Regions from separate parts of the Rhizobium sp. Root491 genome, predicted to be linked through region 3. Evidence: riboswitches for the same ligand, from Rfam matches in the RefSeq annotation. Region 3 holds a riboswitch; each other region holds the start of a gene.

Region 1 (7,817 bases), on a different contig from region 3:
ATCAAGCGTGCGGCCTGCCGCCGCGTCTCGATACCGGCCTTCGCGCAGCATAAGCCTATACTCGTCTTCCAGATCGACAGCCGGCCGGTTGAGCGTGTCGTCCATGAAACCCGAGAGCGCCAGCGCTGCAGAGGGGAAGGCAGCATTGCCGGAACGGCCTTCGATGAGGCTCTTCAAAAGACCCAACATTTCATAGCGCGCGAGCGCCATGGAAATGCCGAGTTCCGCCATCTGCTTCTCGATACCGTCCAGCCAGACCGGATCGAAGCGGCCTTCCGAAAGCAGACGGTTGCGGCCGCGCATGGCCTTTTCGAAGTCGCTTGCCCGCCGTCCATGCGCGGGATCGAGCGAGAGCACCAACCGATCGAGAAAACGCCGGCGATCCGAGGATGAACCGGTAAAAAGCCCATCCATGGCAGGCGTCAGCCACAGCACCCGCAGATGATCCGTCAATTCATCGACAGACTTCACCGATGTCCCGTTCAGCCTCAGGCGGCGCGACACTACCTCGCCGTCACCCTCGATCCCGGTTCCGATGGCGACCTCGCCGTCCATGCCGTCGACATCCGCAAAAATCGAAAAACCGGCGGCCTCCGCCCCCACTCGCGTCACATCGGACAGGGTGGCGCGGCGCAGGCCCCTTCCGGGCGACAGAAACGAAACGGCCTCCAGGAGATTGGTCTTGCCGGAACCGTTGTCACCCGTCAGCACCACGTGGCGGTCATCCAGCGCGAGCGACGCCGCCGCATAGTTGCGGAAGTCCGTGAGTTTCAGCCGTAAAAGCGACACCTTATTCGTCATCTGTACGGCCTAAAACGAACATAGCTGGATAGCAAGGTGGGGAATGCGTCGTCCGCATTGAACATAATGCAACCACACCGCAATCCAGTCTCCAGTAGCAACTTTTTGAGCGGCCGGTTATTTATGCGTGGTCCCTCATTATCGGTAACCCCATCCATGCGCCTGATTTTTTCGCTCCTCCTCGCTCTCAGCCTTCTTTCATCCTGCGCGGGCAGGCCGGGGGCGGATGTGTTGCAGGCCATAAACACCAAGACCACCGATACGAAAATCGTGACAGCCTATGTGGCGAGCACGCGGGAGAAAAACAACGAGGCCAAAAAGGGCTTTAGCGCAGGGCGGGCAGCTGAGCTGAATTATGCGCGCTTCGACATTTCCATTCCTCCCAGCCATAAAAGCGGAAATATCGAATGGTCCAAAGGCAAGCCGAACCCGAGCAAGGATTTTGTCGTCACCAAAGCCGATATGCTGACGAAAACGCGTTTCAATTCCGATCTTGGCGACGTCACCCGCTCCGGCAAGCAGATCGCGCTTTTTGTGCATGGCTATAATTACAGCTATCAGGAAGCCTTGTTCCGTGCGGCACAAATGGCAGCCGATGCCAATATGGATGGTGTGCCGCTGGTCTTTTCCTGGCCGTCCCAGGCGAGCGTCACCGGTTACGTGGCCGACAAGGAATCAGCGACCTATTCGCGAGACGCGCTGGCCATGGTGCTGACCGACCTTACCAGGCAAACACCGAAAAAAAGCATTGTCGTGTTCGGTCACAGCATGGGCGGCTGGCTGGTCATGGAAGCGCTGCGACAATTGCGCTTCGAAGGCAGGAACGATGTGCTTTCCAAACTACAGGTAGTGCTGGCCGCGCCGGATATCGACGCCGATGTTTTCCGCAAGCAGATCGAGGTGGTGGGAAGGCTCAATCCGCCGCTCACCATTCTCGTCTCCAAGGACGACCGCGCCCTGAAGGCGTCCTCCATCCTCGGGGCCGACGTCACCCGCATCGGCGCGCTGGATGTGACCGATCCTCAAGTGCAGGAAGCCGCCCTGAAAGAGGGCGTTCAGTTCGTTGACATCTCCAAGCTCAAGGCATCGGATCCGCTCAACCACGACCGCTATGCGGCACTCGCGTCGCTGGTGCCACAACTGGAGGCGAGCCGGAACGGCAACGGCGAAAACGGCATAGGTCGCGCGGGTGCCTTTGTGTTCGATGCTATCGGGGCAACAGTATCCAGCCCTTTCCGGCTTGCGAGCCAGGTCGTGAACCCGCAATAACTTTTGCGGGTTCTTGGCGACAAGCGGTTCAGAAATCCCAGTCTTCGTCTTCTGTGGCGACCGCCTTGCCGATGACATAAGAAGAGCCGGAGCCGGAGAAGAAGTCGTGGTTCTCGTCGGCATTGGGAGACAGCGCCGAGAGGATCGCAGGATTGACCCGGCAAGCCTCGGGTGGAAACAGCGCCTCGTAACCCAGATTCATCAAGGCCTTGTTGGCGTTGTAATGCAGGAACTGCTTGACGTCTTCCGTCAGGCCAACGCCGTCATAGAGGTCTTGGGTATATTTGGCCTCGTTGTCGTAAAGCTCGAGCAAAAGATCGAAGGCGAAATCCTTGATCTCCTGTTTTTCCGCTTCGCCCAGACGTTCGAGCGCGCGCTGGAACTTGTAGCCGATGTAATATCCATGCACGGCCTCATCGCGAATGATGAGACGGATCAAATCGGCCGTGTTGGTAAGCTTGGCGCGACTTGACCAGAACATTGGCAGGTAGAAGCCGGAATAGAACAGGAAGCTCTCCAGAAACACGCTGGCGACCTTCATTTTCAACGGATTTCCGCTATCATATTCGCGCATGATGAGCGCGGATTTGCGTTGCAGGAATTCGTTCTCCTCCGACCAGCGATAGGCGTCATCGACGTCAGGCGTGGAGCAGAGCGTCGAGAAGATCGAGGAATAGGAGCGGGCGTGGACCGCCTCCATGAAGGAGATGTTGGAAAGCACCGCCTCCTCGTGCGGCGTCGCCGAATCCGCCATCAGGCGCACGGAACCGACGCCGTTCTGGATCGTGTCCAGCAATGTCAGCCCGGTGAAGACGCGGATCGTCAGGGTCTGCTCTTCCGGCTTCAGCGTTCCCCAGGACGGGATATCGTTGGAGAGCGGCACCTTTTCCGGTAGCCAGAAATTCGATGTCAGGCGATTCCAGACTTCGAGATCCTTGTCATCCTCGATGCGGTTCCAGTTGACCGCGCGAATACGGGACGCGGGTTTTACGGCAATGTTCATTGTCTTGTCCCTCAATTCAGAGCGTGCAGGATACGCAGCCCTGAACCTGCGTGCCTTCCAGCGCCATCTGGCGCAAACGGATGTAGTAGATGGTCTTGATGCCTTTTTTCCAGGCGTAGATCTGCGCCCGGTTGATATCGCGCGTCGTTGCCGTATCGCGGAAGAACAGTGTCAGCGACAGGCCCTGATCGACATGCTGAGTGGCCGCCGCATAGGTATCTATGATCTTTTCCGGACCGATTTCGTAGGCATCCTGATAATATTCGAGATTGTCGTTCGAAAGGTAGGAAGCCGGATAATAAACACGGCCGATCTTGCCTTCCTTGCGAATTTCAATCTTCGAGACGATGGGATGGATCGAGGAGGTCGAGTGGTTGATATAGGAGATCGAGCCTGTGGGCGGCACGGCCTGAAGGTTCTGGTTATAGAGGCCGGTCTCCATGACGGCCTGCTTCAACGCTTTCCAGTCCTCCTGTGTCGGAATGGAAATGCCGGCTTTCTCAAAAAGGTCGCGGACCTTTTCCGTCGCGGGCAGCCATTCCCGGTCGGTATATTTATCGAAGTAGTCGCCCGAGGCATATTTGGAGTTTTCAAAGCCCTTGAAGCTCTGGCCCCTTTCAGTGGCAAGGCGATTGCTGGCGCGGATGGCGTGATAGGTCACCGTGTAGAAATAGATATTGGTGAAATCGATGCCCTCTACGGAGCCGTAGAAGATGCGCTCGCGCGCCAGATAGCCATGCAGGTTCATCTGACCAAGCCCGATGGCGTGGCTCGCATCATTGCCCTTTTCCACGGAAGGGACAGACGAGATGTGGCTCATGTCAGAAACGGCCGTCAGCGCCCGGATGGAGGTTTCGATCGTCTTGCCGAAATCAGCCGAATCCATTGCTGAAGCAATGTTGAGCGAGCCGAGATTGCAGGAAATATCCTTGCCCATATGGCTGTAAGAGAGATCGTCGTTGAATTCGCTCGCCTCGCTGACCTGTAGGATTTCCGAGCAGAGATTGCTCATGCTGATACGGCCGGCGATCGGATTGGCGCGGTTAACCGTATCCTCGAACATGATATAGGGGTAACCGCTTTCGAACTGGATTTCTGCGATGACTTGGAAGAACTCGCGTGCCTTTATCTTCTTCTTGCGGATGCGGCTGTCGGCGACCATTTCCTGATATTTTTCGCTGACGGAAATCTCGGTAAACGGCACGCCATAGACCCGCTCAACATCATACGGCGAGAACAGGTACATATCCTCGTTGTTTCTCGCGAGTTCGAAGGTGATATCAGGGATCACCACGCCGAGCGAAAGGGTTTTGATGCGGATTTTTTCGTCGGCGTTTTCGCGCTTGGTATCGAGGAAACGCATGATGTCGGGGTGATGGGCATGCAGATAGACCGCGCCAGCGCCCTGGCGCGCGCCAAGCTGGTTGGCGTAAGAGAACGAATCTTCCAGCAGCTTCATGACGGGAATGACGCCGGAGGACTGGTTTTCGATCTGTTTGATCGGCGCGCCGGCTTCGCGAATATTGGTCAGGGACAGTGCTACGCCACCGCCACGCTTGGAAAGCTGCAATGCTGAATTGATGGACCGGCCGATGCTTTCCATATTGTCTTCCACACGCAGCAGAAAACAAGAAACCAGTTCACCGCGGCTTTTCTTGCCCGCGTTGAGAAAGGTCGGGGTTGCCGGCTGGAAGCGGCCGGAAATGATTTCATCCATCAGATCGCGGGCAAGCTGCTCGTCGCCACGCGCCAGAGCCAGCGCCACCATGCAGACGCGGTCCTCATAACGCTCCAGGTAACGCTTTCCGTCGAAGGTCTTCAGCGTATAGGACGTATAATATTTGAAGGCGCCGAGAAATGTCGGAAAACGGAACTTTCTGGCATAGGCCTCGTCGTAGAGGTCACGGACGAAATTGAAGGAATAGTGGTCCAGCACCTCCTGTTCGTAATATCCCTCGGTCACGAGATAATCGAGCTTTTCCCTGAGATTATGGAAAAACACCGTGTTCTGATTGACGTGCTGAAGGAAATATTGCCGTGCCGCAAGGCGGTCCTTGTCGAGCTGGATCTTCCCGTTTTCATCGTAGAGGTTCAGCATCGCGTTCAGCGCGTGATAGTCCAGTCCCGCGTCCAGGTGTTTCGGCGCGCCGGTTACTTGTTGTTTGGCATCCGTGTTGCGCACCGCGCTCGAGGTCAGCGTGTCCAAAATCGTTCCAATCCATGATTGACGTTGGCGACATCTTCCTCCGTGCCGAGAAGCTCGAAGCGGTAGAGAAACGGCACCGCGCATTTACGCGACACGATATCTCCGGCGGATGCGAAAGCTGCGCCAAAATTCGTATTTCCCGCCGCGATGACGCCGCGAATGAGATTTCGGTTTGAGGGCTCGTTCAAAAACCGGATAACCGGTTTCGGTACCGCTCCTTTCATGCCGCCGCCCCCATAGGTGGGGGTGACGAGAACATAGGGCTCCGACACGTGAGTAACGTCTTCCTCGGCGCCGAGCGGCAGGCGAAGCAATCGTCGCCCCAGTTTCTGAAGGAAGCGATGAGTGTTCTCAGACCGGCTGGAATAATAGACAATCAGCCCCATCGCATCGCCTCCTCAGCTGATCGAGCCAATCATGTCCGGACGGAAACCCGCCCAATGGCGTTCGCCCGCAACGACCACGGGAACCTGCATGTAACCAAGGCCGCGAACGCGATCGAGGGCATCCGCATCTTCGGAGATATCGACGATCTCGTAGCTGACACCGATGCGGTCAAGCGCACGATAGGTGGCAGTGCACTGGACGCAGGCGGGTTTGCTGTAAACGGTGACGGTCATTGTTTCCTCTTTCGAAGCCGCTTTTACGCACGGCTCAACATTGCCCGCCTGCAATCACAAGCGGGTGGCGATGGTTCTGTCATTCTGGCGAGGCGCGCGGCTCAGGCCGCGTAAGATCTCTGTCTACACCGACGAGCGTAGAAACTTATAAAAATGCACTGGCATGACTTCACCCCGAAGCTTGTTCTGGAGGGGGCAGAAAAGGGCGCACGCAATTCATTTGCGTCATACACCTTCCTTCCGGACACCCCGCCCGTGGACGTTTTCGCTCAAGGCAGGTCTCCTGACTTGCGGGTCAAAACATCCATTCCCACCTTCCCGGAGCTTTTAGCGCCAGTGGCTCAAATCGGAACGATGCTCACCGCTTACAGTTGCGGGGGCAGTTTCGGCATTGCTTCACCATAATGGTGTTGCGCACCGAATTCCCGTCTTAGCTCCCGACGCTTGCGAATCGAAAGAACCTTGAACACCACATATAGTATATGAGGAATTTTTTTCGTCAATAATTAGACATGCGAAAGCCCCACCCTGTGGATCAAAAAGATTCAACACATGGTCAACAAAGGCTTAACGGTGAATGTTCGATGCCGCCTACGGACGGAAGCGGCGGGTTATTTCCAGATATCGATGCGAATATCGGCGGGGCGTGAGTTTTCAATCACCCGCTTTCCGTTGGGAAGATCATTTTCGAACAGTTTGGCGTGAATCTCGGTCGCATCGAGACCATAGCCCTGCCATCTATCCCGCAGGCGTTCCTCGAGCACCGCAACGGATGGGCCTACGAAGACGGTAAGATCGAAGCTGCCGGAAAGCTTCGTCCACGGCGCCTCGTTCAACAGCAGATAGTTGCCTTCGGCAAGAATGAAGCGTGTTTCTGGCGCGATGGCGCGAGCGGAGGCAATGGCAATTTCGCGGGAGCGGTCAAAAACCGGGACAAGAACTTCCTGCCCGCCCTGACGAACTGCGGAGACGATATCAAGAAAGCCGCGCACGTCGAAGGTCTCCGGTGCGCCTTTTCGCGGCAAGAGCCCCCGTTCTTCGAGAATACCGTTATCCATATGGAAGCCGTCCATGGGCAGGACAGCCGCAGCCTCGCCGCGCGCCACGAGGGCACCGCACAGGGCATCCGCCAGCGTGGATTTGCCGGCCCCAGGGGGACCGGCAATGGCAATGATAAAACGAGATTTATCCTCAGCCCGCCGAAGAACGTCTTCGACGATCGTTTCAAGCTTCAACGTCATGCGGCCAGCGTTTCCTTTGGCGCTTCCTTGGCGCCCGTCATGAAGGCGACGGCGTCGGACATGGTATAGTCCTTCGGATTGATGACGCACAAACGCTTGCCCAGCCGATGAATATGAATCCGGTCAGCAACCTCGAAAACATGCGGCATGTTGTGCGAGATGAGAACGATCGGTAGCCCTCGCGCGCGTACATCCAGAATAAGCTCGAGAACGCGGCGGCTTTCCTTGACGCCGAGCGCCGCTGTCGGTTCGTCAAGGATGACGACCTTGGAGCCGAAGGCGGCTGCACGCGCCACCGCAACACCCTGGCGCTGGCCGCCGGAGAGGGTTTCCACCGCCTGATTGATGTTCTGGATCGTCATCAGGCCGAGTTCAGAGAGTTTCTCGCGGGCAAACTTTTCCATCGCCGGACGGTCCAGTGCCCTGAACAGGCTTCCCTGAATACCGGGTTTGCGGATTTCACGGCCGAGAAACATATTGTCGGCTATGGACAATGCGGGAGACAGCGCAAGGTTCTGATAAACGGTTTCGATACCAGCCTTGCGCGCCTCGATCGGCGAGCGGAACTGTACCGGCTTGCCTTCCAGCCTGATCTCCCCTTCATCGGGTGTCACCGCACCGGAAATCGCCTTGATGAGAGAGGATTTTCCAGCACCGTTATCACCAATGACGGCGAG
Region 2 (7,817 bases), on a different contig from region 3:
TGCGCACCTGCGACGGCTCGTTCTTCCCCATCGCTTCCAATGCCTCGCCGCTCGATTTCCGTGCGCAGGCCGAACAATGCCAGAAAATGTGCCCGGGTACGCAGACGGAGCTTTATTTCCACTCCATGACGGAGCAGGAAACGGCTGACATGGTCTCGGCTGAAACAGGAAAGCCCTACAAGGACCTGCCGACCGCCTTTGCCTATCGAAATGCCTCAACGAAAGCCCCAGGCTGCGCCTGCAACATGGCCGCCTATCACGAGGAGATGAAGCAGCAGGAGGCTGCGCGGCCGGAAGCTGAGAAACCCTATTCCAGCATCACGACCATTCCATCACCGCAAGGCGACACCCCCAAAAAACCAACCGAACTGCAGCAGGCCGCAAAGCCGCCGGAACAACCGGTTCCGGAACGCGACTATGACCCGAACAACAGCAGGGTCCGCGTCATCGGCCCTAAATTCCTGCCCGACCAGACAGGGCGGATCGACCTGAAAAACCCGGCGCTGAAGGGCATTCAGCCGCAGCAATAGCTCCCATCAAGCACGCGGTATGGAGTTGGCAACGCTCTGTCTCACTCACAAGATGGTCGCGTCTTCTCTTTACCGTCCACCCCAGCGATTGCGAAACACCAGCTCCTCCAGCGGCACGCGCTGGCGCCAACCCTTCACCGCCAGTTCCGGCTCGGTATAAAGTGTATCGACGCGGCCGAGGCATAGCCAGGCGACGATCTCGATGTGGTCGGGAATCTCCAGAATGGTGCGAATGTCGCTATCGTGGAAAATGCTGACCCAGCCGACGCCGATGCCTTCGGCGCGCGCTGCAAGCCAGAGGTTCTGGATGGCGCAGACGGTGGAATAGACATCGGTGCGCGGATTGTGGGTACGGCCCAGCACCACCTTGCCGCCACGCGTCGGATCGCAGGTGACGCAGATGCTGAGCGGCGCCTTGCGGATGCCCTCAAGCTTGAGGCTGCGGTAAAGCGCCTGCTGCTCCCCCTCGAACATCGCCGCCGCCTCGCCATTGGCGCGGCTGAAGGCAACCCAGGCTGCCTGCCTGACCGCACCGTCAGTGACGAGCGTGAAATTCCACGGCTGCATGAAACCGACCGAAGGCGCGGAATGCGCCGCCTTCAGCAAGCGCTCGACCACATCTTCCGGCAATGGATCCGGAAGGAACTGGTCGCGCACATCACGGCGGGTTTCGATGGCACGGTAGATCGCCTCTCGCTCCCCCTCGGAAAACGGATAGGCGGGCGAAAGCGCGTGATCGAATGCATTGGCGTCGAGCGAACTGGTCGCGAGTGGATCGGTCGGCATCGTCTATCCCCAACAATGCTGGCGCGCCGCCACGAAAACCGGCTCCGGTTTTCGCCTGCACGACGCGCTGCTGCAACAACCTGCCGCCGTCCACGCGGTCTGGTCTATCCTGTCAGGCCGGTCTTCTGACTCGGCTTCATCCGCCCACTTTCGCCTTCCCGAATGGATTCAGTGGCATCAAGAAAAAGGGCATCCGCCTCACAGCGCTGGGCACGTTCCGGTCTTGCACCGGATTCCCGATTCTCCCGCCCTAAAGGGCGGGCACCTGACGAAGAAGCTTATGAGCAACAAAGATTGCAAATACAAGTATCTTGCGCAGCGATGCGGCAATGTGACCGTGGCCACCTCACCTGCGTATTGCGCCCTTCAGCCGCCGCGCAGACGCGCGCCGGCTGAAGCACCCCCTACCGCATCACCCAACGGGAAAATACCGCACATAAGCGAACTCATCCCCGTCCGGTGACCAGTTGGGCGAATTCATCGTTCCCTGCCCGCCGAAAAGGTCAAACAGCGTTTCGGCATTGCCGCCATCCATATCCATCAGCCGCACGCGCACGTTGAGGTCGCGCGGATGGTCGAAGACATCGGCGTCGTAGGAGACGAAGACGACCTTGTCACCGCTGGGAGACGGATGCGGGAACCAGTCGCCGTAGGCGCTGTCGGTGATACGCTCGACGGCCGAGCCATCCACCCGCACGCGCCAGATCTGCATCTGGCCGGTGCGGCTGGAGTTGAAATAGATCCATTCTCCATCCGGCGAATAATCCGGCCCGTCATTGCGGCCCTCACCATGGGTAAGGCGTGTCTCAACGCCGCTGTCTATGTCCATGGAATAAATATCGAAAACCTGATCGCGAATGCCGCAATAGGCGAAACCTTTCCCGTCCGGCGACCAGCCGTGCCAGTAGGAGGGAAGGTTCCTCGTCATCAGCCGCGGCGTTCCGCCCGTCGAAGGCAGCAGATAGATGGCACTCTTGCCGAACTCCACCTTGTCGGAAATGGCATAAAGCGAACCGTCAGGCGAAATGCCGTGGTCATTGTTGCAGATTGTCGCAAAGCCGGTATCGACCTTTTCCGGCGAAGGGTCGCCGGCAAGTGACAGGCGATAAAGCAGACCGTCGCAGTTCAGAAGCAGGTATTTCCCGTCCGGCGACCAGTTCGGAGCCTCGAACAGCTCCGGCGTCTGCCAGACCACCCGCATCTGCCGAGTGCGGATGTTGAAGATTTCGATGGAACTGCGCATGCTGCCTCCCAGGCCTGTCGATCGTCTGGCGTGGAGCGTTGAATGGCACAAACATTCCGTTTGCATCCGCCACCGCCGTGATTATGATCCTATTGCCGCAGGCACCGCCCTGCAAATTCAAATAGGAAAAAACAGCAGCGTTCCGGCACCGCCCGCACCCCTGCCCGTTTCTCCCAGATCCGAGGTTCCGCGATGAACACCATCGCCGATCACGGCATCCGCTTCGGTCGGATCGCCGCAATGCTTCCTGTCAAGAATATCGAGAAGGCCCATGACTTTTATGTCCGTGTGCTGGGCTTCGAAAAGACCTTCGAAAACGGCAACCCTGTCGGTTTCATGATCCTGAAACAAGGTAACGCCGAGTTGCACCTGACATTGCAGTCAACGCACAAACCGGCCCCCTTCAATGTGGCGCATATGCTGGTCAGCGACGCCGACGCGCTGCATGCGCTTTGCAAAAGCCACGGGCTTCGCATCATCAAAAGTCTGCAGGACAAGGATTATGGCCTGCGGGCCTTCGTTTTCGAAGACCCGGATGGTAACCGCATCGATGTGGGGCAGGTTATTTAACGAGATAGGGAGACGGCGCGGCGTGTCCGCGCCGTTGGAGGAAAAGGATGCTTCTTCGCCATCGATATATGGCGAAGCCGCAGCATCCGCACTCCGTCACCCCGAACTAGATTCGGGGTCCAGCAAGCTCCCTCCATGCCCTCCTTCGACTACCTGTCCCTGAACCGGTTGGTAATCGGATAACGGCGATCGCGGCCGAAGTTCTTCTTGGTGATCTTCACCCCGGGCGCGGATTGGCGGCGTTTGTATTCGGCGAGATAGAGCAGATGCTCGATCCGGTGCACCGTCGCGATATCATGGCCACGCGCGAGGATTTCCTCGACCGACATTTCCTTTTCCACCAGGCACTCCAGAATATCGTCCAGCACCGGATAGGGCGGCAGCGAATCCTGGTCTGTCTGGTTGGGTCGCAATTCGGCGGATGGCGCCTTGGAGATGATATTGGCGGGGATCACTTCGCCGGATGGCCCGAGCGCGCCCGGCGGCACATGGGAATTGCGCCAGCTGGAGATGGCGTAGACCTGCATCTTGTAGAGGTCCTTGATGGGATTGAAACCGCCATTCATGTCGCCATAAAGCGTCGCATACCCCACCGACATTTCCGACTTGTTGCCTGTTGTCACCACCATTGAGCCGAACTTGTTGGAAACGGCCATGAGAATGGTGCCGCGTGTACGGCTCTGCAGGTTTTCTTCGGTAATGCCTTCTTCCGTGCCTTCGAACATTTCCGAAAGCGCCGACAGGAACCCCTCCACAGGTTCGGCAATGGGCACGATATCGTAACGGCAGCCAAGCGCTCTGGCGCAATCGGCTGCGTCCTTCAGCGAATCCTCGGAGGTGTAACGATACGGCAGCATGATGCAGCGCACCCGCTCTTCGCCCAGCGCATCAACAGCAAGCGCAGCGCAGATCGCCGAATCGATACCGCCGGAAAGGCCGAGAACCACGCTCTTGAAGCCGTTCTTGTTGACGTAATCGCGAAAGCCCAGCATGCAGGCGCGGTAATCCGCCTCCTCGCCTTCAGGGATTTTCGAGAAAGGACCGCTCTCGCAGCGCCAGCCTTCTGCGGTGCGTTTCCAATCGGTAACGGCAAGGGTCGCTTCGAACTGGCTCATCTGGAAGGCAAGGGTCTTGTCGGCGTTGAAACCGAAGCTCGCGCCGTCGAAAACCAGCTCGTCCTGCCCGCCAAGCTGATTGGCGAAGACCAGCGGCAAGCCGCTTTCGATTACCTGCTTCAGCGCCACCTGATGGCGCACATCCAGCTTGCCGCGATAATAGGGCGAACCATTCGGCACCAGCAGGATTTCCGCCCCGCTTTCGGCAAGCGTTTCGCACACACCCATATCGTTCCAGATTTCCTCGCAGATCGGAATGCCGATCCTGACACCGCGGAAATTATAGGGACCGGAGATCGAACCTTCGGCGAAAACGCGTTTTTCATCGAACTCGCCGTAATTCGGCAGGTCGATCTTGTCACGCAGCGCGATGATCTTGCCGCCATCCAGAAGCGCAACCGAATTGTGCCGGCCCGTTTCGCCCTGACGCGGAAAACCGATGACGACGCCCGGCCCGCCATCGGCGGTTTCCGCCGCCAGTTCTTCCACGGCCTTCAGGCACGCTTTCAGAAAAGCCGGCTTCAATACCAGGTCTTCCGGCGGATAGCCGGATATGAACAGCTCGGTCAGAAGCAGGAGATCGGCACCCTGCGTCGCCGCATCGGCCCGTGCTTCGCGCGCCCTGGCGAGATTGCCCGCCACGTCGCCAACAGTCGGATTGAACTGCCCGACGGCAATTCGAAGATGGTTTTTGATGTCGTGTCTGTCGCTCATGGCTTTTCAATACCGCGCCCGTGCCCGCTCCGCAACGCGGCAATTGCATGCCGCACCACCTTGATAGGATGAAGCCGCAACAGGCATTCACGCTAAGGTTATCACCGCACCGGCCACACTCCGCAAAGTTCATGTCGCGTTCATCGCGCTTATGTGACAGTTACATGACAGTTTTGCGACGCCCCGATTCATCTCCCCGAATTGCGCGGTGTTGCCTCGTAATACCGGAGTATGAGTTTGAGAAATTCGGCGCCAAAAACAACGGCTTCCGAAAAGGCTGATTTTGTCTTTTCGCCTGCATGGACGCGGAGCCTTTCCAAGCTTTCGGGTAAGGCCTACACGCTTGCCAATCTGACATTTTCGTCGGTCGTGCTTGTCGTCGCGCTGGAATGGATCGCCCGCGGTTCGCTAGTTGATGTCGGCACCTTCCTCACCTCATCCGCCCGCCCCGGCATGACCAACATCGCCGCCGTGCTGCTGCTGCTCGTAGCGCTGGATTCCATCCTCGGCCGCCGTTACCTGTCGCTCATCGCCGTTGCGCCGCTTTGCGCGCTGACAGGGCTTATTTCCGCGCAGAAACAGACCTATCTCTCCGATCCGCTTTATCCCTCCGACCTGCTGTTCGGCCGGCAGATCCTCGAGCTTCTGCCCACCATGCTGAAAGCCCAGCCGCTGACGGCCGTGCTGGTCGGCCTTGGCCTTTGCGCCACGGTTGCGGCCCTTTCCACCCTGTGGCTGCTGGCGCGGCGTTATTCGCCGGGCTTGAGCTGGCGCGAACGCGCCGCAGGTCTTGTGCTGGCGCTGCCGCTTCTGGCCGGCCTCGCCTCGCTCATGGACTATTCGCATTATTCGTGGGTGCGCGATCGTCTCAACATCATCCCCATGATGTGGGATCAACAGGAGAATTACCGCCATAACGGTTTCCTGATGGCCTTTGCCTTCAATATTCCCATGGCCAACGTCTCGGCGCCGCAGGGTTACGGCGAAAACAGCATTGCGGACCTGACCTCGGAACCCGCCGCCTTTGCCGCCAACACGGGCGATTACCCTGATGTCATCATGTTGATGAGCGAATCGCTGTGGGATCCGACACGGCTTGAAAACGTGAAGCTCTCTGCCGATCCGATGCCCAACATCCGCGCCAAGCAATCCGGCAACGTGTTCTCGCCGGAATTCGGCGGCATGACGGCGAATGTGGAATTCGAGGCGCTGACCGGCTTTTCCAACGCCTTCCTGCCCTATGGCAGCATTCCTTACCAGCAATATATCCGCCGCCCGGTGCCCTCGCTTGCCAGCTTCTTCCGTGGCGAAGGATATTCGGCCATCGCCATGCATCCGTTTCAGGAATGGTTCTGGAACCGCAAGGAAGTCTACAGGAATTTCGGCTTCGAGGAGTTCCGCTCGGAAGAGACATTGCCGCCCATGGAAAAGCGCGGCAACTTCGCCTCCGACGACGCGCTGATGGACCAGATCATGGTGGCCGCGGACGATGCGCGCAACCCGCTCTTCCTCTTCGCCGTCACCCTGCAGGGACATGGACCTTACGAGGCGGCCCGTTATGCCAGCGACGCCATCGGCGTAGAGGGCGATCTTTCCGCTTCCGCATCGCAGGCGCTTGGTACCTATGCGCAGGGCGTGGCGGAGGCCGACGACGCCCTTCTGAAGCTGATGCGCTGGGCAAAAAAGCGCGAGCGCGAAACAATCATAGTGCTCTTCGGCGATCACCTGCCGCCGCTTGGCCAGACATTCGTGGAAAGCGGCTACATGCCGGGCATGGTGGCCAGCCGCCGCGCGCCGCTGGAAGTCATGAAAAAGGAACACGAGACGCCGCTTGTCGTCTGGTCCTCGAAGACGGGCGTGCGCAAGAATATCGGCACCATCAGCCCGGCGCTGCTGCCCTATCACGTACTGAAAACAGCCGGTTTCTCAGACCCCTTCTATACGGGGACTTTGGGTGAAGTGCAGGATGCGTTTTCCGTTGTCGACCGGCATATGCTGGTGGCAACGGATGGCAAGGCCCTGCCCGACTGGTCGATTTCACCCAATTCCATTCCGGACGTGGTGCGCAATTATCGCCTGCTGCAATTCGACATGATGTTCGGCGAGCAATATGGCCGAGAGCGCTTCTTCCCCGGCTTCAACTGGGTAAACGACGCTAAGCCCTCTGTCTGATGGGTCTGGATGGCTGAACGGCATGGCAGCGGAAATCGTTTGAATTCCTTTGCCATGCGGGTTTATCTCGACAGGGCCGTACCGAACCATCAGCACCACGAGAAGCACCGTGTCAGACATCTCCGACTATATCGTTTCGCACTTCAAGCGCTCCTCCCGGGAAATCGGCGAGGTCGAGCGTCGTATTCTGGAACTGTCGCACCAGAAAAAGCTGGTCTCGACCGACACCAATGCGGAATTTTCCGCTGGGGCAAACCTGGGCGACAGGCTGGCCGACAGCATTGCAAGGGTTGGCGGCTCCTGGGGATTTATCCTCAGCTTCTGCTTTTTCCTGGTGTTCTGGGCAATCATCAACACCATCGTGCTGACGACGCGGGCCTTCGACCCCTACCCCTTCATCTTCCTCAATCTTCTGCTCTCCATGCTCGCGGCCATTCAGGCGCCGATCATCATGATGTCGCAGAACCGGCAGGCCGCCCGCGACCGTTTCGAGGCCGCCAAGGATTATGAGGTGAACCTGAAAGCCGAGCTTGAGGTGCTGTCTCTGCACGAAAAGATCGACGTGAAGGTACTGGCCGAACTGGCAGCACTCAGGCAGGACCTCGCTGCCCTTCACCGCCATGTGACCCGGAAAGAAGACTGACGAGAAAGAACCGGCGCGCGAAAATCCATCCCCGCTTTTCCCCG
Region 3 (7,817 bases):
CGGGCTGACCTTCACCATTGGCCGCGGTAATGAGATTTGCTGCATGGCCATCAAGGCCATGCGCCATCTGGTGGTGGGAACCGATCTGGCGACGGTGACCGAGAACCCCGGCAAATACTGGCGCCACCTGACTGGTGATAGCCAGCTTCGCTGGATCGGCCCGGACAAGGGCGCGATGCATCTCGCCACCGGCGCTGTCGTCAATGCTGTCTGGGATTTGCTGGCCAAAAAGGCGGGAAAGCCGGTCTGGCAGCTTGTTGCCGATATGAGCCCGGAAGAAATCGCCGATATCGTCGATTACCGTTATCTAACTGACGTGCTGACGAAGGACGATGCGCTTGCGATCCTCAAAAAAGCCGAAAGCGGCAAAAAGGAACGTATCGAGACGCTGAAGAACGAAGGCTACGCCTGCTACACCACATCAGCCGGCTGGCTCGGTTATGACGACGCCAAGCTGCGCCGTCTTTGCCAGGAAGCGATCGATGCCGGTTTCAACCATGTAAAGATGAAGGTTGGCCGTGATCTCGAAGACGATATCCGCCGCCTCACCATAGCCCGCGAGGTGATCGGCCCCGACCGTTATCTGATGATCGACGCCAACCAGGTGTGGGAAGTGGATCAGGCGATTGAATGGGTCAAGCAACTTGCCTTCGCCAAGCCCTTCTTCATTGAAGAGCCGACCAGCCCGGACGATGTCGCCGGCCATCGCAAGATCCGTGCAGCCATCGGCTCCGTGAAGGTGGCGACCGGCGAAATGTGCCAGAACCGTATCATGTTCAAGCAGTTCATCGCCGAAGGTGCAATCGACGTGGTGCAGATCGACAGCTGCCGCATGGGTGGTCTTAACGAGGTGCTGGCGGTTCTGTTGATTGCTGCCAAATACAATTTGCCGGTCTGGCCGCATGCCGGTGGCGTCGGCCTTTGCGAATATGTGCAGCATCTGTCGATGATCGACTATCTCGTGGTTTCCGGCACCAAGGAAGGCCGCGTGATCGAATATGTCGACCATCTGCACGAGCATTTCATCGAACCCTGCGATATTCGCAATGCCGCGTACATGCCGCCGAAGCTGCCCGGTTTCTCCATTGAAATGAAGCCGGATTCTATTGCGACCTACACGTTCAAGGGATGATTGAAGGATAACAGCGCTTCCGTGAGGCGCTGCCACTCCGCTTCGCTGCCGGGAAGGCCGAAACGCATGTCGTTCGGCCTTTCATCAAAAATGCGCACCAGAATGCCGTGCAGGCCAAGGTGATCGAACAGTTCTTTAGCCCGGTGGTCCCGCACCAGGGTAAACAGGGACGTACCGCCGGCAATCTTCAGGCCCGCTTTTTCGAGCAATTCACTCATACGCTGTGCTTCTGCCGCAAGCCGGAGGCGCATGGATGATTGCCATTCCCTGTCTGCCAAAGCCTGCGTCGCGATGTTGAGCGCCGGCCCGGATACTGCCCAGGGGCCAAGCCTTGCCTCCAGTTCGGCAGCGATGTCGGGATGCGCAAGCGCAAAACCGAGCCGGACCCCTGCCATGCCATAGAACTTGCCGAAGGATCGCAGCACCACCAGCGCGTCGCGCCCTGCGGCATTCGCAAGACTTTCCGTATGTCCTGTCTCGATAAAGGCCTCGTCTACGACGAGCAGGCCGCCTTTGCGGCGCATCGCCTCGGCCAGCGACAACAAAGCTTCTCGATCCGTGATGCGACCATCGGGGTTGTTGGGATTGACCACCACCGCATAGTCGTACGCTGACAGATCACTGATATGGTCTACCTCGGTCACGGTCAGTCCGGCCATGCGCGCGGTTCGGGCATGTTCGGCATAAGCGGGGGAGAGCACGGCTCCGCTTTTCGCTCCGCGTTCGAGTGCCAGCTGAGCCAGCAATGGCATCAGCATTTGGGTGCCGGGGGACAGAGCCACATGCCCGGCTGATGGTGCGCCGAAAGAGGCGACGGCCAGCCTTTTCAATTCTTCGGCCGCGTCAGGCTCCGGCAGGCGGGCAAATGCGCTGGCGGGAACGGGAGAATGCGGGTAGGAGTGCGGATTGATCCCGGTCGACAGGTCGATCCACGGTTCCGGCGCTTCAGAAAACATCAGACGCGCCTTGCCGAGATTGCCGCCGTGACGGATCGCAGCCTGCGCTTTTTCCGGTACCTTATCGCCCATGTTCTTCGCTCTCGCTTTTCTGTCGCTCTTGATCGAACGCCTGACTGGATATCCGGACTGGCTGTTCAAACGCATCGGTCATCCCGTCACCTGGATCGGTTCGCTTATCGCGCTGCTGGACAAAAAATGGAACCGGGAGAGTGCTTCATTTTCGCAGCGCAAGGCGGCAGGCGTCGTGGCGCTTTCCGTTTTTCTGGCGCTGACGGTGCTTGTCGCATGGTTAGTGCAATCTGTTCTGCTTTTATTGCCCCTTGGTCTGTTGCTTGTTGCGGTGCTTGGGGCGTCACTTCCGGCCCAAAAAAGTCTGGAACAGCATGTGGAGGCCGTCGCCATTGCGCTGGAACGCGAGGGGATTGACGGCGGGCGCAAAGCTGTCTCCATGATCGTCGGGCGCGATCCGCAGGCGCTGGATGAGGCGGCAATCTGCCGGGCGGCGATTGAAAGCCTGGCTGAGAATTTCTCTGACGGCATTGTCGCCCCTTCCCTCTGGCTTGGTATTCTGGGGCTGCCAGGCGGTGCGGGTTATAAGGCAATCAACACGGCCGACAGCATGATCGGTCATCGCTCGCCACGCCATGAGGCCTTTGGTTGGGCGTCGGCCCGGCTGGACGATCTGGTCAATTTGCCGGCATCGAGACTGAGCGGCGGTCTTTTCGTGGTCGCCGCGTTTTTCGTGAAGGGTGCATCACCGAAAGGGGCAATTGCCGCGATACGCCGCGATGCGCGGCATCACCGCTCTCCCAATGCCGGCTGGCCGGAGGCGGCATTGGCCGGGGCACTGGGCTTTGCGCTGGCCGGGCCGCGCTCCTATGGCGGGCAGATGATCGAGGCTCGTTTCATGGGCGAAGGCGGAAGAGCGACACTGGTTGCTGGCGATATTCGCAAAGCGCTCAGGCTGGCGAGGATCGCAGACTTCTTGCTGATCGCGCTGTTCGGATTGCTGGCAATCCTTATCGCGCTATAGAAAGCAGTCTGTCGAGATCGAGGTGGTTCTCCATATGGGCAGCCAGGCGATCAAGAACGGCATCCACCTGCGCATCATAGTTCAGTTGCGTGCTCTGCCCACCAAGGCGCTCAAGCCACGCCCCGCGTTGGCGGTCATCCGCAAACAGGCCGTGGATATAGGTGCCTAGGATGCGGCCATCGGGCGAAATTGCGCCATCGGCATGCCCGTCGATGGTCGAAAATGGCAGTTTGCCCGCAGCACCCGTCGTTTCCCCAACATGCATTTCATAGCCGGATAATGGAATTCCGTCGAAACTCTGTCCCTGCACGGAAACGAGCCTCTTGTCACCGGTCAAAACCGTCGTCACATCCAGCAGGCCCAACCCATCGACCGTCATTGGTGGTCCTTCGATGCCGTCAGGGTCGGCAACGGTTTTTCCAAGCATCTGGTATCCGCCGCAGAGACCGAGAACATAACCGCCGCGGCGCACATGTGCCTTGATGTCGATGTCGAGGCCTGCATTTTTCAGCACGGCGAGATCAGCTATGGTGGATTTCGAACCGCAGAGCAGAACCAGCCGGCAATCGGCGGGAATGGTCTCGCCCTGCCGCACTCGGATCAGTTCCACATCCGGCTCCATGTCGAGCGGATCCAGATCGTCGAAATTGGAAATATGCGGCAGGATTGGCACGGCAATGCGGATTTTCGCGCCGGGCTTTTGTTGCGCTGGGCCAGTAAGCCCAAGGGCGTCCTCCGCTGGCAATTTCGCAGCATCGGAAAAATGCGGCAATAGCCCGATGGACGCCCAGCCGGTCTTTTCCGCGATCATCCGCATGCCGTCTGAAAACAGCGTAGGGTCACCGCGAAAGCGGTTCACGATGAAGCCCTCTATCATCGCGGCATCATCGCGTTCGAGAACGGTTTTTGTGCCCACGAGGCTGGCGATGACCCCGCCCCGGTCGATATCGCCGATCAGAATCACGGGAGCATCTGCGGCGCGGGCAAAACCCATATTGGCGATGTCGTTGGCGCGGAGGTTGATTTCGGAAGCACTTCCCGCCCCTTCCACCAGCACCAGATCGGCCTGTTGTTTCAGGTGCTCGAAGCTCTCCAGCACACGCGGCATCAGCCCGGCTTTCATGTGCTGATAATCGGCAGCTTTGGCATTGCCGACAATTTTACCCTGTACGACGACCTGTGCGCCGGTTTCGCTCTGCGGCTTTAAAAGCACCGGGTTCATGTGAACCGACAGCGGAACGCCTGCTGCCCGCGCCTGCAGCGCCTGCGCGCGACCGATCTCGCCGCCATCGGCAGTGACCGCCGCATTGTTCGACATGTTCTGCGGCTTGAACGGCATGACGGACAGGCCACGCCTGACGAAGGCGCGGGCAAGGCCAGCCACCATCAGCGATTTGCCGACATCCGAGCCGGTTCCCTGAAACATCAGCACACGTGCAGTCATGTCAGTATTCTATCCCGGCCTGCGCCTTTACGCCCGCCTTGAAGTGATGTTTGACGAGGGTCATTTCCGTCACCATGTCGGCAGCGTCGATCAACGGTTGTTTGGCGTTGCGGCCGGTAACGATGACATGCAGATCGGATCTACGGTTGGAAAGCGTTTCGACGACCTCTTCCAGCGGCAGGTAATCATAGCGGAGCGCAATGTTCAGTTCGTCGAGAACCAGCAATCCGATCGTCTCGTCGGCCATCAGTGCTTTCGCTTCGTCCCAGGCCTTTTTAGCTGCCGCGACATCGCGCTTCAGGTCCTGCGTGTCCCAGGTAAACCCCTCGCCCATAGTGCGCCATTCCACCCTGTCGCCGAACAAAGTCAGGGCCTGCTGTTCACCCGTCGACCATGCGCCCTTGATGAATTGCACGACGCCGACGCGCCGCCCTGTGCCGAGCATGCGCAGGGCAAGGCCGAAAGCGGCCGTGGATTTGCCTTTGCCAGGGCCGGTATTGATCATCAGCAGACCTTTTTCGATGGTCTTTTCCGCGACTTCGGCATCCTGAACCGTCTTGCGGTTGACCATTTTCTGCCGGTGGCGTTCGGCTTCGCTGTCGCTGATATCGCGTGTCATCGCGTTTTCCTTCTCGTCCAGAGGCGCGGGACCGTATGCCCCCGCCATTCGGAGCGGCGACTATACTCAATTTGCCGCACCCGGCAATCGACAAGCCGGCAGCATTGACCGTCACGCCCGTTCAGCCTAAGGGTAGGGCACTGACGGTCTTTTCCCGGCAACGGGAAAAGCTAAGAGGGAACACGGTTCCACCCCATACCGGGTCATTCCGTGGCTGCCCCCGCAACTGTAAGCGGTAAGCCCGCACTGTGAAGCCACTGGACCATAAAATTGGTCCGGGAAGGTGGTGCAGGGTGTTTTAAAGCCGCAAGCCAGGAGACCTGCCGTTCAGGAAAAAACGTCTCCCGGGCGGGGTGCTCCGGTCAGCCGGTCGAATTGATTTGCAGCCGCGCTTTTCAGTGCGCTGTTTTCGACATCCGCACCCCGATGAGTTTAAAGACGCGGAAAGCGGAACGGTTTGGATATTACCACAACATCTTCTTGTGCGGACGGGACAATGGAAGCCAACACAGCTTCCGGCGTGGTCGTTTTTGTCTGCCGAAGCTGTCGCGACTACACCGATCCCAATGCGGAGCCGCGCCCCGGCACCATCCTTGCGGAAGCTGCCATCGCAAAAGCGCGTGACTCCGGCATCGATGTTCGCTCCGTCAATTGCCTTGCCAATTGCAAACGCGGCCTCAGTGCCGTGCTGCGCGGTGCCGATGGCTGGTCCTATGTATTCGGCGGGCTGACGACCAACGATGCGGAAGACCTGCTCACGGGCGCGCAAATGCTGGCCGCCTCCGCAGACGGCCTGATGCCCTGGCGCGGCCGCCCCGACACATTGAAGCGCGGCATGGTGGCGCGCATTCCCCCATTCGATTTTACCGAGGAGAGATCATGAGCACCCTTCTGGACCGCGTTCCCTGCACCATCGTCACTGGCTTTCTGGGGGCTGGAAAAACCACGCTGCTGCGCGGTCTTCTCGAAAAGCTAGATGGCAAGCGGCTTGCCATCATCGTCAACGAATTCGGTGATATCGGCATCGATGGGGATATCCTCAAGGGATGCGGCATTGAGAGCTGCCCGGAGGAAAACATCGTTGAGCTGGCCAATGGCTGCATCTGCTGCACGGTGGCGGATGATTTCCAGCCGGCCATCGAGCAGATTCTGAGCCGCCAGCCGAAGGTGGAGCATATCCTCATCGAGACCTCCGGCCTTGCCCTGCCCAAGCCGCTTGTGCAGGCATTTCAATGGCCGGCCATCAAGAGCCGCGTGACGGTTGACGCTGTTGTGGCTGTTGTGGATGGCGCTGCCCTTGCCGAGGGTCAGGTGGCGCATGACATGGAAGCCCTTGCCGCCCAGCGCGCAAATGACGAAGCCCTCGATCACGACGATCCGGTCGAAGAGGTTTTTGAGGACCAGATCGCCTGTGCCGATCTTATCGTGCTGACCAAGGCGGATCTGCTCGATAGCGCCGGTCTGGACAAGGCGAAGGCTCATATTCTCGAGCATTTGCCGCGGGCCGCAAAGATCGTCGTCGCCTCGAATGGCGTCATCGATCCGGCCGTGCTGATCGGCCTCGGTCTTGCGGTTGAAGAGGATATCGAAAACCGCCGCACCCATCACGATGGTGAACTTGACCACGAACATGACGATTTCGACAGCTTCGTCATCGACCTGCCGGCCGTGACCGATCCGGAAGCGCTGGCGGCTCGTATCGCCGAGACGGCGGCTGCGGAAAATGTTCTGCGCATCAAAGGTTTCGTCGAAGTATCCACCAAGCCGATGCGCCTGCAGGTGCAGGCAGTCGGTAGCCGCGTCAACCATTATTATGACCGTCCCTGGGCGGCCGGTGAAGAGCGCCGCAGCCGCCTCGTCGTCATAGGCGAAAAGGGCCTCAACCGCGAAAAGATCGAACAGATGCTGGCCGCCTGATAGAAATGCACATTCTCGCCACCACATCTTCGTCTCTGGACGACCTGATCGAGCCGGTTGATCTCAACCAGCCGCGATCGGATGTGGTGATGCTGTCTTTTTCGGCAAGCGATCTTGCCGGGCTGGAACAGGCATGGCGGCAGGCAGAGGGCGCGCTTCCGTCCCTGTCCGCCGCCAACCTCTCCGAGCTTCGGCATCCGATGTCGGTCGATCTGTGGATCGAAAAGACGGCCGAACATGCCCGTGTCATCCTTATCCGGATTCTCGGCGGCGCGGAACGCTGGCGCTATGGCGTCGATCAGCTCAGCACGATGGCGCGGCGACGTGGCATAAAACTTATGCTCCTGCCGGGTGAATGCAGTGAGAGAGACGAAAAGCTCGAAGCAGCCTCGACTGTTGATCGCCAGACGTTGGCGTCCGTCCTCGCCTTCTTCCGCGAGGGTGGGCGGGAAAATATGGACCGGCTTGCCATTGGTCTTGCTGCCCTTGTAAGTGGTGGCGCATGGCCAGATATCGAGGCTCAACCGCTGCCGAAAGCCGGCTTTTACCGGCCGGGTAAAGGCGTCGTGGATCAGGCGGAAGCCTGCGCCGGTTTTCCCGCCGGTGCAGCTGTCCTTCCCATTCTCTTTTACCGCTCCATGCTTCTTGCGGCCGATGCGGCGCCGGTGGATGCGCTTTTTAACGCGCTCTCTCAGCGCGGTTTTGCGCCATTG
Region 4 (7,817 bases), on a different contig from region 3:
GTGAGGTTCTCTACGACGGCGAGGACATTTGCGGCATGAGCACTTCGGCGCTGCGGAAATTCCGCCGTCACAAAACGGCGATGGTGTTCCAGAAATTCGGCCTCCTGCCGCATCGTACCGTGCTGGAAAACAGCGTCTACGGCCTCGATATTCAGGGCATGCCACGCAAGGACAGCGAAGAGAAAGGCCGTTACTGGCTGGATCGTGTCGGTCTTGCCGGCTATGAGGATTATTATCCGAACCAGCTTTCCGGCGGCATGCAGCAGCGTGTCGGCCTTGCCCGTGCGCTTGCCAACGATGCCGATATTCTCCTGATGGACGAGGCCTATTCGGCTCTCGATCCGCTGATCCGTGTCGATATGCAGACGATGCTGCTCGACCTTCAGCAGGAGCTGAAAAAGACCGTGGTGTTCATCACTCACGATCTGGATGAGGCTTTGCGGCTCGGCGATCACATTGCCATTCTGAAAGACGGCGAAGTGGTGCAGCAGGGCGACGGCCAGAGCATCATCCTTTCCCCTGCGGATGGTTACGTCACCGACTTCGTGCGCGACGTCAATCGCAGCCGCGTGCTTCAGGCGACCACCGTGATGGAGCCGCTGACGGCGAAACCCGAGGGCATGTCGGTGCCGGAAAACGCGACACTGGAAACCATCGCCCGCGATATGTCGGAGGCGAACGAAACCAGCGCCCATGTGGTGGATGAAGATGGCAAGCCAGTCGGCGCCATCGGCCTCGACACGCTGGTGGCGGCGATGGTCACGCCGGCACCTCAGGAGACGGAGGCCGGGGTGGTAGTCGTGGAGGAAGCGGAAAAAATCCCGGAACCGGCGGCGCCTGCGGAAAAGGAAACTGCGTAATCCGGCACCAACAGGATTTGCCTTTCTTTCAGAGGACCGAAACAGCCCCAGCCCCGCTACGCAAAAGACATCGGAGCTGCCTGGCGGCGTCAAAACGCTCTTTCGTCATACCGGCCTAGAGCCGGTATGACGGGAGTGGGGTGTTTGGCGCCACAGTTTGAGCGGCACAACAGGGTCGCCATGGCGAGCACGACGCGAAGTGTGGGCAAGGCCGGTAATGCCCGCCTTTCCGTCCAACCATGCAAAAACGAAGCACCCCTTTGCCACGTGTCAAGCCGGGAAAGACATTGCAATGCAGCAAGCGCAAGCTTCGGGCAAGCCGCCGCCGTTAACCATTTGTTAACTTTTGAACGCGGAATCACTGGCATGCAGATCGAAAGCAATATTGGCGGATACAATTATCAGGCTCGTGTCCGCGACATCGAAAAACCCGGCAGCGCGCAGAGCGCGCCCGAGGAACAGGCCGTAAAACGCGGCCCCGGCAACCCGACCGTTTCCAGCACCGTTCTTTCCCGTTCGCTGGCAAACGTGCTGTGGGCCGTTGGCAATGGCAGCGCGCCGGCCCACACGCAGGCTGCGACCTCCGCCGAGGACAAGGCAGAAGCGCAGGCCGAATGGGTGCGCAGCGCCTATTCCGAATACGAATAGATGATTCCGATCAGGCCCTTGCCGGGCTGACCTCCACCGTTACATGTGAGAGTTCATGTATGGCTGCAAGCTTCTGCTTGTAGAAAGCCGGTGCCTTCGGCACCTGCGAGTGGATGGCGACAATGGCGGCGTGATGCCCCGGCCCCACCTGCCAGACGTGCAGGTCGGTGATGCGATCTTCTTCCGTTTCCACGCTTTCACGAATTTCCTGCGGCAAGTCCTCCGTCAGCGGAACCGCATCCACCAGCGTCGTTGCCGTGGAGCGAATGAGTCCCCATGACCAGCGGGCAATCACCACACCGCCGACAATACCCATCAACGGATCGAGGAAGGACCAGCCGTTCCACTTGCCGAGCAGCAGTGCGACAATGGCGAGAACGGAAGTCAGCGCATCGGCGAGTACATGCAGATAGGCTGCGCGCAGATTATTGTCCCTGCCGCCCTTCGCTCCGTGCTCGCCGTGATGCGCGTGCGAGCCGTGATCGTGATGGGTGTGGCTGCCATGGCCGTGATGGGCATGCGAACCATGTGCGTGACCATGGCCATGGCCGTGATCGTGGTCATCCTTCAACAGCACGGCGCTGACGAGATTGACGATAAGACCGATGACGGCGACGAGGATCGCCTGATTGAAGTCGATCTGAACAGGATTGAAAAGCCGCATCGCACTTTCGACGGCGATGAGCAGCGCCACCACCGCCAGCACGATGGCGCTGGCAAAACCGGCGAGATCACCGAACTTGCCGGTGCCGAAGGTGAAGCGCGGATTGCGCGCCTCGCGCCGGGCATAGAGATAGGCCAGCGCCGAGATGAGCATTGCGCCCGCATGGGTGGACATGTGCCAGCCATCCGCCGTCAGCGCCATGGAACCGAACCAGTGGCCGGCGACGATCTCCGCCACCATCATGACTGTGGTCAGCGCAATCACCATCCACACGCGCTTTTCATTGCGCTCATGGTTCCGGCCTAGGAAAACATGGTCGTGGCCGGACGCTGCGGAAAATTCGGATGTCGTCGTCATGTCGCTAATCCTGTTCGATCCTGGAATATTCTGTTTCACGCATGTCTTTTCCCAAAGCCGCGGACACTTTTGGGAGAGAGGTTAGCGGATGTAGGTCTTCAGCACCTGGGCCAGCTCTTCCGCCGCACGCGCCCGCTCGTCTTCATTTTCGGCGTGCACGACGTGCTCATGCAGATGTTCCTGCATCACCTCCCCCGTCAGGCCGGAAAGCGCACCGCGCACCGAGGCCAGCAATTGCAGCACCTCGCCGCAGGGCTTGGAATCGTCCAGGGCTCGCTCCACCGCCTCCATCTGCCCCTTGAGGCGACGGATGCGAGCGAGAAGCTTCTCCTTGTTGCGGATCGTATGGGACATGAGTACCTCATATACTATAGGGGGGTATACTATATTGCGATGTTTTTTGGTTCAAGCCCTGCGCGACGCAATCTTCGCGAATGTTTCGACCCCTAAAAATACCCCATGAAACTTAGGGGACTCAGTCATGACGACTATCGCAGCAACAACCAGCAGCTATTACGCAACTCCGGTCCGGACCCTTGAGCCGACAAAGACCAGGGAAACAAATGCAACCACCGAGGCCCTGCTGGAACTGACACGGGCGGCACACCGCGCGATTTCCAGCGCCGAGAGCGTTGCCGTTTCCGCCGCACCTGCCGCCGCCAGCGTTTCCGCCGGCCTTGCCGCAGCACTTTGGAACCTAGACAGCGGCGCACAGGCCAGAACCGAACCGGCGGTAGATATCGCCGCATCAGCGCAGCCTGACGCCGCCTCCAGCATCGAGACAGAAGTTCTCAAAGCCCTGGCGCAGGCACTCGGCGTGGAGGCCGCCGCCTGACACCCATTGAACGGCAGGCTGAAAAGCTATATCTCTAGAGACTAGAGCATCCGGTTCGTTCTTGTCCCGGCTGCTCTTGAGGATATGGAGAAGGCAATGCTGTCCATCGGTGAATTGTCCAAACGTACCGGCGTGAAGGTTCCGACGATCCGCTATTATGAGCAGATGGGCCTCATCCGCGAGGCAGACCGCTCGGAAGGCAACCAGCGCCGTTACGAAAAATCCGATCTCGAAAGGCTGGCTTTCATCCGCCATGCCCGCGATATCGGGCTCAATATCGACGCCATCAGAGAATTGATCGCGCTCAGCCAGCACCGGCAAATGCCGTGCGAGGGTGCGGACCGCATTGCCGCCGAACACCTCGCCCATGTGCGCGAGAAAATCAGCAGCCTCAAGAAGCTCGAGCATGAGCTGGAACGTATCGTCTCCCATTGCCATGGTCATTCGATCGAGGATTGTTACGTCATCCGCGCACTTTCCGACCATGGCATGTGCGAAGGGGAGCATTGAGGCTGAAGAGCAGGCTTGACAGATTTCAGATTCGAGCGCATTGCATGGACATGATCAACGAACGCGCACCCATCTCCTGCTCGTACTTTTGGGCCTACCTGTAAAGGGCGGCTCGACAGATCATTTTGTCAACAAGCCGCCGTCAGGCGGCTTTGTTGTTTTTCAAGCGTCCTGACGGCACCGATAAAACCGAAGGACCAGAAAAATGACCGAAGACAGTTCCCTTACATTGGAAAGACCGCCCGTCGTCATCATTCGTGGCGCACGCAAGACCGATTTGCCTGAGCTCAATGAGATGATCACCCTGCTTGCCACCTTTCATGGCGATGCGGCGGCGATTACGCCGGCGAAACTGGAACGCGACCTGTTCGGCCCGCTTCCCTGGGTGCATGGGCTGGTAGCGGAAGCCGACGGCGCATTGATCGGTTACGCCCTGATGCTGCCGCTCTACAGGGCGCAGGAAGGCCGCCGCGGGCTTGAGCTACACCATCTTTTCGTGCGTGACGGTCACCGCGGACATGGCACCGGCCAGCACTTGGTTTCCCGCGCCCGCGATATCGCCAAGCGCCTCGGTTGCGACTATCTTTCCGTCAGCGCCACGACCGGAAATGTCGCCGCGCATCGTTTCTACGAAAGCATGGATTTCGCGCCGCGCCCGGTCACCGGCATGCGCTACATGCAGTCTATCGCCTGATTGCAACCTTCGGAGACGGTCATGACACGGATTGCCATTGCGCTTGCGCAGGATTTTGCGGACTGGGAACCGGCGCTGCTTGCCGCCGCCGCGCGCGGCTATCTCGGCGTCGAGATCGTTTACGCGACCCCGGACGGCCGGCCCGTGGTTTCAATGGGCGGGCTCAACGTTACGCCCGACACATCCTATGACGCGCTTGATCCTGCTAACATCGATGCGCTCGTCATTCCCGGCGGCCTCGGCTGGGAAAAGGGAATGGCTGTCGATCTTGGCGGGCTGGTACAGCGGTTTCGCGAGAAGGGCCGGCTGGTTGCCGGCATCTGCGCGGCTGCCAGCGCGCTTGCAGGCACGGGCGCCCTTGATGACGTCGCCCATACCGGCAATTCGCTCGCCTCTCACAAGGCCTATCCGTCCTATCGCGGCGAAGCGCTCTATCGCGACCAGCCGAAGGCGGTCAGCGATGGCGGAATCGTAACCGCAGCCGGCAGTGCACCCGTCAGTTTCGCAGTGGAAATTCTGAAACACCTCGGCCTCTTTGGTCCGGAAGCCGAGGCGGAACTTGGAATTTTTGCGGCGGAACACCGGTGAAGCTCACCTTGGTGTCGAGAGTTTTGCGGATCCTCCCACCCTCATTCCTGTGCTTGTCACAGGAATGAGGGTGGTGGGGAAGTTGAGCCGCGAGACCATCACAAATCACCCCTGATCAAGCACCCGGCAGACACGGGGCGCGACATCCCCGCCCTCCCCCGCCATCGCACGGCGGATATCGCGGCTGTTGAGATGCAGACTGCGACCGGCCGGCAAAGCCGAGCGTTTTATCTTGGCAAGGGCTGCGACCGTAAAGGCAGCCTCATTCTCATGAAAATAGGCGAGCGCCGCTTCCCGTTCCGGGCTGACGCCAAGGACTGCCTTGAAAGCAAGGCGATGCACGGCGCAGAAAGCGCCGTGACCGGGAACGGCAAAACGCAGCGCGTCGAGTTCCTCACTCCATTCGGCTGCGTCCTGCATGGATTTAAGCCTGCTGGAAGCGCTTCAGGAAAAACGCGCTCAATGTTCCGAGCAAGGCCCAGAAGACAAAGCTGGTCACGGTGGCGGCGACGATGAACTGTCGTTCCAGCGGCAGCGGTGCCAGCGCATGTTCACCTTCCGGCGGCAGGGGCGCGCCCACCACATGTGGAGCAACGATCAACACCAGTGCGAGCACGATTGCCCAGGGTTCGCGCCGGAATGCGATCAGCGCAATGCCGCCCGCGGTTGCGGCAACCGTCGAAAGCCACCAGATTTGACGCGCCTCAAGCGCGGCCGCCGGGCTGCCCGGTAGTTCCGGCGGCAGGCCGATCATCGGCGCAAGCATGACGGCGGCAAAACCGGCCACACCCCACAAAAGGCCTTCGCGCCAGCCGGCATCGGTGCCGCGCAGCGAGATGAGGCCGGTCAGCACCAGCGCATAACCGATGGCGGTCAGCACGTTGGCGGCGACCGTATAGGCGGTGCGCTCGAAGCCGTCGGCCGGAGACCAGGCTTCCTTATTATGTTCGTGCGCGGGAACGGCAGCGCCGGTCGTGGCCGGAGCATCATGGCTGTGGGGCGCTTCGCCACCGGCATTTTCATAGGTTTCCGCCTTCAGGATCAGCGGCGTGGTGCCGAAAGCCTGCATGGCCGAAACGGCGAAGCCGCCAACGATGCCGACGAGGACGGCGGTAAAAACGATATTGCGAAAGAACGACATGCTTTTTCCCCTCAATGGCAAGGGAAAGCATTGGCATGACGCGTGTCATGCGCGGCGTTGTGAACGGCTTCCACATGCGAAAAGCCGACAAACCCGACGACGAACAGACCAAGCACGATCGCCGTCAGCGATTGCGCGAAGCTGCCCGTTTTTGCTGAAACGGCGGCATTTGCCGTATTCTGGTTGATGGACATGGTGACCCCTCTTACGGCGCGACCCCGCGCCTTTAGACGCGGCGGAACGGCAAACGCCGTGCAGCCGCATGCGATACACTTCACCACGGGGATACGAGACTGACACAGGGCGGCACGTTCAAGCGCCACCACCCTGAAATTCCGCTCTTCCGGACACCCCGCCGGCATGGACATTTCCGTGATGGCAGGTCTCCTGGCTTACGGGTCAAAACCTGAAACACCTTCCCGGCATTGCCCTCGCCCATATCCGGCGAGATGCTTACCAGTGGCATTTCGTTTCAGGCTCTCCGCTCACAGTTGCGGGGGCAGCCACGAATGAGGATGTCTCCCTATCGTGTTCCCTTTTCACCTTCCGGAACGCCCGGAAGGAACCATCACAGGATCGTTATCCGATGGGTGTGGGTGGGAGTCAATGGCAGGCCGGCGTGAGAATTGCGCGCCGCGGCTGGATGCCGGATCAAGTCCGGCATGACGGCAAAGGGCTACCGTGCCGGGATGGCCTTCAGATAGGCGGCGATCGCATTGCGGTCATCGACCGTCAGATGCGCCATATTCTGCTGCACCTTGACCATGGAGCCGCCGACGCTGTCGAATTCCGGGGTGAAGCCGGTTTCCAGATAGTTGGCAATATCGGCCGCTTCCCAGCTTCCGACGCTCTGCGAGCCGGGGGTAATATCGGGAATGCGGCCCTCGCCTTCGGGATTGGGACCACCGGCCAGCCATTTGCCATCGAGAAAACCGCCAAGCGCATTGCGCGGCGTGTGACATTCGCCGCAATGGCCCGGGCCTTCCACCAGATATTGGCCGCGCAGCAATTCGGCATTGGCATCGGCAAGCTCGACGCGGGGTGGCGCGGATGTATCGAAATAGAGGAATTTCCAGCCGCCCAATGCCATGCGCATGTTGAAGGGGAACGGCAGTTCGTGATCCGGCGCGTCATTCTGGCTGGCGGGCAGAACCCGCAAATAACCGAAGAGGTCGTTGATGTCCTTCTGCGTCATGCGGGCATAGGAGGCGTAAGGGAAGGACGGGTAGAGATGTTCGCCGTTCTTGCCGACGCCGCGCGTCATCGCATCGCCGAATTCCGAAAGCGTCCAGCCGCCAATGCCATGCTGCGGATCGGAGGAAATATTGGGCACATGGAAGGTGCCGAAGGGGCTTTTCAACGCTTGCCCGCCCGAAAGCGTCAAAAGCGCATCGCCCTTGGCATCTGGTGCCGCATGGCAACTTGCGCAGCCGCCCGCCCAGAACAGCGTTTCGCCATTGGCAAGGTCCGGCTCGCCAAGGCTCACCCAGTGGCTGGGTGCCTGACGCACAGGCGCGGTG

The links. A riboswitch is a leader RNA that binds a small molecule or an ion and turns the genes downstream of it on or off. The one in region 3 is predicted to bind cobalamin.
Region 1: it holds a riboswitch for cobalamin, as region 3 does, so the genes downstream of both, nrdH (glutaredoxin-like protein NrdH) here and ASD46_RS16265 (DUF1636 family protein) in region 3, are expected to answer to the same signal.
Region 2: it holds a riboswitch for cobalamin, as region 3 does, so the genes downstream of both, bluB (5,6-dimethylbenzimidazole synthase) here and ASD46_RS16265 (DUF1636 family protein) in region 3, are expected to answer to the same signal.
Region 4: it holds a riboswitch for cobalamin, as region 3 does, so the genes downstream of both, ASD46_RS02975 (CbtB domain-containing protein) here and ASD46_RS16265 (DUF1636 family protein) in region 3, are expected to answer to the same signal.

The regions. Positions count from the first base shown of each region.
Region 1 is NZ_LMFF01000001.1:1,348,883-1,356,699, forward strand. It holds gene recF (DNA replication/repair protein RecF) at 1-801, opposite strand, end outside; gene ASD46_RS06705 (alpha/beta hydrolase) at 958-2,070, shown strand; gene nrdF (class 1b ribonucleoside-diphosphate reductase subunit beta) at 2,099-3,073, opposite strand; gene nrdE (class 1b ribonucleoside-diphosphate reductase subunit alpha) at 3,090-5,279, opposite strand; gene nrdI (class Ib ribonucleoside-diphosphate reductase assembly flavoprotein NrdI) at 5,267-5,665, opposite strand; gene nrdH (glutaredoxin-like protein NrdH) at 5,678-5,899, opposite strand; cobalamin riboswitch at 6,155-6,379, opposite strand; gene ASD46_RS06730 (nucleoside triphosphate hydrolase) at 6,511-7,140, opposite strand; gene ASD46_RS06735 (ATP-binding cassette domain-containing protein) at 7,137-7,817, opposite strand, start outside.
Region 2 is NZ_LMFF01000016.1:180,284-188,100, forward strand. It holds gene ASD46_RS19360 (DUF2865 domain-containing protein) at 1-530, shown strand, start outside; gene bluB (5,6-dimethylbenzimidazole synthase) at 600-1,316, opposite strand; cobalamin riboswitch at 1,414-1,600, opposite strand; gene ASD46_RS19370 (TolB family protein) at 1,729-2,559, opposite strand; gene ASD46_RS19375 (VOC family protein) at 2,752-3,129, shown strand; gene ASD46_RS19380 (NAD+ synthase) at 3,279-4,958, opposite strand; gene ASD46_RS19385 (LTA synthase family protein) at 5,190-7,130, shown strand; gene ASD46_RS19390 (DUF1003 domain-containing protein) at 7,240-7,773, shown strand.
Region 3 is NZ_LMFF01000014.1:289,045-296,861, reverse strand. It holds gene ASD46_RS16290 (L-fuconate dehydratase) at 1-1,132, shown strand, start outside; gene cobD (threonine-phosphate decarboxylase CobD) at 1,114-2,160, opposite strand; gene cbiB (adenosylcobinamide-phosphate synthase CbiB) at 2,159-3,124, shown strand; gene ASD46_RS16275 (cobyric acid synthase) at 3,111-4,568, opposite strand; gene cobO (cob(I)yrinic acid a,c-diamide adenosyltransferase) at 4,570-5,187, opposite strand; cobalamin riboswitch at 5,315-5,530, shown strand; gene ASD46_RS16265 (DUF1636 family protein) at 5,684-6,070, shown strand; gene cobW (cobalamin biosynthesis protein CobW) at 6,067-7,104, shown strand; gene cobN (cobaltochelatase subunit CobN) at 7,110-7,817, shown strand, end outside.
Region 4 is NZ_LMFF01000001.1:587,585-595,401, forward strand. It holds gene ASD46_RS02925 (quaternary amine ABC transporter ATP-binding protein) at 1-860, shown strand, start outside; gene ASD46_RS02930 (hypothetical protein) at 1,227-1,508, shown strand; gene dmeF (CDF family Co(II)/Ni(II) efflux transporter DmeF) at 1,519-2,529, opposite strand; gene dmeR (Ni(II)/Co(II)-sensing transcriptional repressor DmeR) at 2,611-2,883, opposite strand; gene ASD46_RS02945 (hypothetical protein) at 3,011-3,364, shown strand; gene ASD46_RS02950 (MerR family transcriptional regulator) at 3,461-3,874, shown strand; gene ASD46_RS02955 (GNAT family N-acetyltransferase) at 4,080-4,568, shown strand; gene ASD46_RS02960 (type 1 glutamine amidotransferase family protein) at 4,590-5,156, shown strand; gene ASD46_RS02965 (hypothetical protein) at 5,262-5,576, opposite strand; gene ASD46_RS02970 (CbtA family protein) at 5,581-6,297, opposite strand; gene ASD46_RS02975 (CbtB domain-containing protein) at 6,309-6,491, opposite strand; cobalamin riboswitch at 6,657-6,882, opposite strand; gene ASD46_RS02980 (c-type cytochrome) at 6,974-7,817, opposite strand, start outside.